DNA from 2 places in the Stenotrophomonas sp. YJH_SMC_53 genome. Region 1 is predicted to be linked to the other one. Evidence: riboswitches for the same ligand, from Rfam matches in the RefSeq annotation. Region 1 holds a riboswitch; the other holds the start of a gene.
The links. Region 1 has a riboswitch for thiamine pyrophosphate ahead of thiC (phosphomethylpyrimidine synthase ThiC). Riboswitches for the same ligand answer to the same signal wherever they lie in the genome.

Region 1 (3,409 bases):
AGTGCATCCAGGCCACCGGCCAGCAGCAACGCCGCTGCGATCAACGCCACCGCGATGCCCCAGGCCAGCTTGCGCTTCAACGGAGGATCGCCTGCTTCGTCAGTGGACATGCTGGCCAGAACCAGTACCGCCGAGTCGGCCGAAGTTACGAAGAAGATCATCAGCAGTACCAGTGCGATGCACGACAGCAGCAACGGCAGCGGCATGCTGTCGAACAGCGTGAACAGCACCGTCTCGTAGCCATTGCCCAGCGCCTGCACCAGGTCGGCATGGCCGAAGATCTGCGCCCACAGCGCGGTGCCGCCGAACACCGCGAACCAGAAGAAGCCCAGCAGCGTCGGCGCGAGCACTACGCCGATCACGAACTCGCGCACGCTGCGGCCGCGCGAGATGCGTGCGATGAATGAGCCCACGAACGGTGCCCACGAGATCCACCAGGCCCAGTAGAAGATTGTCCAGTCCGCCACCCAGGTGCTGCCGGAGAACGGTGACATGCGCAGGCTCATTGTCACCAGCTGGTTGAGGTAGGAGCCCAGCGTGGTGGTGAACGTATCGAAGATGAAGCCGGTCGGCCCCAGCACGAGCAGGATGGCTGCCAGCAGGGCAGCCAACGCCAGGTTGAAATTGGACAGCCACTTCACACCCCGCTCCACGCCACTGGCGGTGGACGCCATATACAGCACGAAGGCGACGGCAATGATGGTCATCTGCACCGGGACGGTAGCCTGCACGCCGAACACGCGCTCGATGCCGGCGGCGATCTGGATGGTGCCGAAGCCCAGCGTCGTCGCGACACCGATCGCGGTGGCGACCACTGCAGCGATGTTGACCACGCGACCGATCCAGCCGCGATGATGGCGGCCGATGATCGGCTGCAGCATGTCGCTGACCAGGCCACGGCCGTTGCGGTTGAACTGGAACCAGGCCATTGCCAGCCCGATCAGCGCGTAGATGGCCCACGGGTGCAGGCCCCAGTGGAAGAATGCATAGCGCATCGAGGCGCGTGCCGCATCCAGGCTCTGCGGAGCAAGCCCTTCCGGTGGCTTGCTGAAGTGCGAAATGGGCTCGGCGGCGCCCCAGAACACCAGGCCGATGCCCATGCCGGCGGCGAACAGCATCGACATCCAGCTGGCCCGCGAGAACTCCGGCTCGGCGTCTTCGCCACCGATGCGCAGGTTGCCGAAGCGTCCGAAGGCCAGGTACATCAGGAACACCAGGGCCAGGAACACCACCAGCAGGTACAGCCAGCCGATACCGCGGATGAGTTCGCCGAGGATGCTCTGCACCACGGTATTGAAGGGGCCAGGTGCAATACCGGCAAGCAGCACCAGCAGCAGAACCAGTGCGATGGAAACGCGAAACACCATGAAGGAGCTTCTCCGATCAAGGGATTGAGGGGAGCGAGCAGAGCTTGCAGCGAAGGGCCGGCGGCATGCAGCGCGAACCGGGCAGGGGCCGCGTCGGCGGCGAAGGACGCGTCGGTCGCGGGAGCGCGACCGACGTGCACGTTACTGAACGCGACGTCATGGTTCCGTTAACGAATAGCGATTGGGGTCAGATCCGGAAGCGGGCGGTCTATGCTCTAATGCACGCCAAGAAGCGGGGGTACCGAGGCCACGTGGCCACGGTTGAGACAGTCCCTTGGAACCTGATCCGGCTCATACCGGCGTAGGGAAGCTTTGCAATGCAGCCGTGCCCGGACTCCGCCCAAGGACCGTCCGGGCGCGGTCGCAGTGCGCCGCCGCTTCGTCCCTGACCTTTCTGGACGATGCCCGATGAACGCACAGCTCTCCGCCCTGCAGCAACAGGCCCAGCAACTCTCCGAATCCGTGACCCGGCCCATTCCCGGCTCGCGCAAGATCCACGTGCCCGGTTCGCGCCCGGATCTGCAGGTGCCGATGCGGGAGATCGCGTTGACCCGCACCCCGACGCTGTTCGGCGGCGAAGAGAATGCACCGGTCACGGTCTACGACACGTCCGGCCCCTACACCGATCCGGACGCGCGTATCGATCTGTGCGCCGGGCTGCCGGCACTGCGTCGCGGCTGGGTGGAGGAACGTGGCGATACCGAGCAGCTCGAAGGCCTGAGTTCGTCGTTCGGGCGTGATCGCGAGCACGACCCGAAGCTCGCTGCCGTGCGCTTCCCCGCCCGCAGCCTGCCGCGCCGTGCACGGGCAGGCGCGAACGTCACCCAGATGCACTATGCGCGGCGCGGCATCATCACGCCGGAAATGGAATTCGTTGCCATCCGCGAGAACCAGCGGCTGGAGACGATCCGCGATGCGGGCCTGCTGCAGCAGCACCCGGGCGAGGCGTTCGGCGCCTCGATCCAGAAGATCATCACTCCGGAGTTCGTGCGGGATGAAATCGCGCGCGGCCGCGCCGTGCTGCCCAACAACATCAACCATCCGGAAAGCGAGCCGATGATCATCGGCCGCAACTTCCTGACCAAGATCAATGCCAACATCGGCAACAGCGCCGTTTCCTCGGGAATCGCCGAGGAGGTAGAGAAACTGGTGTGGGCGATCCGCTGGGGCGGTGACACCGTGATGGACCTGTCCACCGGCAAGCACATCCATGAAACCCGCGAGTGGATCATCCGCAACTCGCCGGTGGCGATCGGTACGGTGCCGATCTACCAGGCGCTGGAGAAGGTCGACGGCCGCGCCGAAGCACTGACCTGGGAGATCTTCCGCGACACACTGATCGAGCAGGCCGAGCAGGGCGTGGACTACTTCACCATCCACGCCGGCGTGCTGCTGCGCTACGTGCCACTCACCGCCAAGCGGGTGACCGGCATCGTCAGCCGCGGGGGCTCGATCATGGCCAAGTGGTGCCTGGCGCACCACAAGGAGAATTTCCTGTACACGCATTTCGAAGAGATCTGCGAAATCATGAAGGCCTATGACGTGACCTTCTCGCTGGGTGACGGCCTGCGCCCGGGCTGCATCGCCGATGCCAATGACGCCGCGCAGTTCGGTGAGCTGGAAACGCTGGGCGAGCTGACGAAGACTGCCTGGAAGCATGATGTGCAGACCATGATCGAGGGCCCCGGCCACGTGCCGATGCAGCTGATCAAGGAGAACATGGACAAGCAACTGCGTGAGTGCGGCGAGGCGCCGTTCTATACGCTGGGGCCGTTGACCACCGATATCGCACCGGGCTACGACCACATCACCAGCGCGATCGGCGCGGCGATGATCGGATGGTTCGGCACGGCCATGCTCTGTTACGTGACGCCGAAGGAGCATCTCGGCCTGCCCAATCGCCAGGACGTGCGCGACGGCATCATGGCCTATCGCATTGCCGCGCATGCAGCCGACCTGGCCAAGGGCCATCCGGGTGCGCAGGTTCGCGACAACGCATTGAGCAAGGCGCGCTTCGAGTTCCGCTGGGAAGACCAGTTCCA
Region 2 (3,409 bases), on a different contig from region 1:
ATGCATCCGTCAGCTGGCCGTTGGCGGTCAGCTCCAGGCCGGTGTGGGTCTGCGTGCCTTCCTCGACGAAGGTGTAGCCGACGTCGCTGCTGTCGGGCTTGGCGTACTGGTACGGCTGCGAGATGCGGAACACGGCTGCGCCCAGCGTCAGCGCCTCGACCGGCACGTACTTCACGCCCACTTCCAGCTGCCGCGACTGCACCGACGGCAGGAAGGTATCGGCATTGCTGGTCCAGAACGGCGCTTCCTGGCCCAGCGAAATGCCGCGCACATAGCTGGCATAGGCGTTGAGCTGGTCGGTAGCCCTCCACACCAGCGCGGTCTGCGGCAGGAACCGGGACAGGCGGCTGTGCCGCTGCGGGGTGCCACGCTTGTCGTAGGCACGCTCGTCCAGGCGCACGAAGCGGCCACCGGCCAGCCACTGCCAGTCATCACCGAAGCTCATCCGGTCCAGCGCGAAGAACGCGGTCTGGCGGCTGTCCAGGCGTCGTGCGGATGGGCCCGGCATCTTCGGCGATGGCGCGAACACCGGCACCGGTGCCTCGTGGATGTTGCTGGTACCGACGTACTCGTTGACGCTCGGGCGCTTGTCCACGGTGCGGCGGAAGTAGTCGGCGCCGACGGTCAGCTGGTGGCCGACGCTGCCGGTCTCGAAGCGGCCACGCAGCTCGGCACGGGCCTGCTGGTTGCGGCGGGTATCGTCCGGGCTGCGGTAGTCGTAGACGTCGTAGTCGCCGTTGGGTGCGAAGTAGTTGCCCGGCACGCTGCCATTGGCACATTGCGCGGCGTAGTAGCAACCGTAGGCGAAGGCGACGTTGTCATCGATCACCGAACGGCTATGGCCCACCGATACACGTGATTGCCAGGCGTCGTTGAAGTCGTAGGTATGCAGCGCGGTGATGTTGGTGCTGGCGATATCCACCGGGCGCTGCCACGGCTGGTAGCCGAGCAGATGCTCGCGGTCGACACCGCGCGGCAGGTCACGCGCGCCCAGCAGCTGGTAGCCGGACACCGAGCGCTGCGAGCTGGTCTGGTAGTTGGCATCCACTTCCAGCTTGCCGCGCTCGCCGATCAGCCAGTCGGCGGCCAGCGAGTAGAAGTTGCGGCGGCCATCGGCGTGCTCGACGTAGGAATGGCTGGAATCCCATGCGGCATTCAGGCGCACGCCGAAGCGCGGGGTGATCCAGTGGCCGACATCGACGGCAACGTAGCGCGAGCCTTCCGAATCGGTGCCGAGCGTGGCGGTGCGCACTTCCGCCGGGCGCTTGCCGATGTAATTGATGATCCCGCCCGGCGCCATGACGCCTGCCGCCAGGCCGGCTTCACCCTTGAGGATCTCCACCGACTGCACGTTCTCCAGCGCCAGGCGTTGTTCGCCGGCGATGGACAGCCCGTTGAAGCGGTAGCCGGTGGCCGCGTCCAGTGCGAAGCCGCGGATGGCGATGTTCTGGTAGTAGCCCACCGGCGCGTAGGCATCACCCAGCGAGGCATCGTTGCTGGCCAGCTCGGACAGCGAACGTACCTGGCGGCGGTCGAGGTAATCGCGCTCGAGCACGTTCATCGACGCGGGCGTGTCCTTCCAGCTGCCGCCTCCGAAGGCATTCACGCGCGAGGTATCGTCCTTCGGTTTGCCGGCCTGCACGCGCACCGCCGCCAGTTCGGTCGGCGAGCGCTCGGCGCCGGTGGCAGCCGCATCGGGGGACGCTTCGGCCTCGCTGGCGTGCAGCGGCAGCGCGGCGCAGAGTGCGAGGGAGAGCAGGGTGGGGCGCAGGCAGCGGTTCATTCGGTTCGTCTTCGGACAACAAGGGAGACGAAGCGACGGCGCGCAGGTGCACCGGCCCATGACGGGGGGGGGCTGCGGCTCAAAGCTCCCTACGCCGGTGCAAACCGGATCAGGTTCCAAGGGACTCTCTCAGCCTGGCAGATCCAGGCACCCCCGCTTCAGGTGACCATTTCACTACAAATGGTACGGATTTGCGAGCGCCACCCAGGGTCAGATCCCTTTCCTGCGGAAAGGGATCTGACCCCAACGCTGCGTCAACCGGATCACGCGGCGGCGTGCAGGGCCTGCAGCAGTGCCTGCCCCGGGGCGGTATGGAACCACGCCGGATGGCCGAGCATGAAGGGCTGCCACGCCACATCGGCATTGGCGGTCGAGCCGGTGACGCCCTCGAAATACTCCACTTCGGACAGCGCGAAGTCGAAATGCACCATCGGCAGCAGGTCGGCCAGCAGGTGCACGCGTGCCGCCGACAGCGGCAGCACCTGGCGGTAGCCATCGAGCAACGCCAGCGCGATATCGATGCGCACCGCCTCCATGCCGCGCTCCAGCTCCAGCCATGCCACGGCGTTGCGCTCGATTGCGGTAGCCAGGTCGAACAGTGCACTGGTGGGCGAGGCCAGGCCGAAATCCAGCACGGTGCTGACCTGCCCGTCGCGCCACAGCAGGTTGGAGACATGCCAGTCGTTGTGCGCCCACAGCCGTGGTTCGTCGCGCAGGCGCTCGGCCAGTCCCGTGTGCCACGGCAGCACGTCACGCCGCAGCTGTGCTTCCCACGGAATGCGCGCGAGATAGCGGGCCAGGCCGGGGCGCGCGTGCAGACCTGCCTTGATTGCGGCGATCGGATCGTCGGCGCGGATCAGGTCGTCGCGCGCCACCAGCAGATGGGTGCTGCGCTGGGGCGCGTGGTAGCTGGCGGCGGCGCGGTGCAGCTGCGCGAGTGCGCGTCCGGCTTCGTGGGCCTGCGCGACATCGGTCAGCAGCGACCACGACACCGCGTCGCGGTACAGGTCATCGCCTGCGCCGACGTCGTGCAGTTCAAACGTCCAGTCACCGTGTTCGACCGCGGTGTGACCATCGGTCGCTGCCAGCACCTGCGTCACCGGCACGCCAGCAGCGTCGAGATGGGCGATGAAGCGGTGTTCTTCTTCCAGGCAGGCCGCGTTGCGCACGCTGTGGTGATGGCGCTTGATGAACACCGCGCCGCGCGTGCCATCGACGATGGCGGCAGCCGACAGCGGTCGCGGGCTGTGCCAGCGCGGTTGGCTGCCGCTGTCCAGCTGCGGATAGCACCGCCGCAACCACGCGATGTCCGCCGCGCTGATCGGTGGCCAGTCGGCAGCGACCTCGTCGTTGTTGAGGCCCTGCACGCGGTGGGAGGTAGACGTCATGCCGCAGCCCGAGAGGGGAAAGTCACATCCAAGGCTGCGCATTCAACGCCATGCGCGCGGCCAACGCAAACGGGCGGGTCATCGACCCGCCCGTTTCTGCCATCGGCAGGGTAACGCCGCCGTGCCGCTTACCAGCCGCGATGGCGACCGCGGTCGTGGTAGTAGCGGTTGTCGTAGTAACGCTCGCGCTGCCAGCGGCGGTCGTCGCCACGATTGTAGTAGCCGCTGCGGTAGTAGC

Region 2: linked by a shared signal. The riboswitch ahead of AC5P7X_RS16590 (TonB-dependent receptor) and the one ahead of thiC (phosphomethylpyrimidine synthase ThiC) in region 1 are both predicted to bind thiamine pyrophosphate.

What each region holds. Positions count from the first base shown of each region.
Region 1 is NZ_JCAFTF010000001.1:453,729-457,137, forward strand. Features, by position in the region: gene AC5P7X_RS02045 (BCCT family transporter) at 1-1,367, opposite strand, end outside; TPP riboswitch at 1,592-1,693, shown strand; gene thiC (phosphomethylpyrimidine synthase ThiC) at 1,776-3,409, shown strand, end outside.
Region 2 is NZ_JCAFTF010000011.1:56,330-59,738, forward strand. Features, by position in the region: gene AC5P7X_RS16590 (TonB-dependent receptor) at 1-1,783, opposite strand, end outside; TPP riboswitch at 1,853-1,948, opposite strand; gene AC5P7X_RS16595 (phosphotransferase enzyme family protein) at 2,047-3,171, opposite strand; gene AC5P7X_RS16600 (glycine zipper 2TM domain-containing protein) at 3,300-3,409, opposite strand, start outside.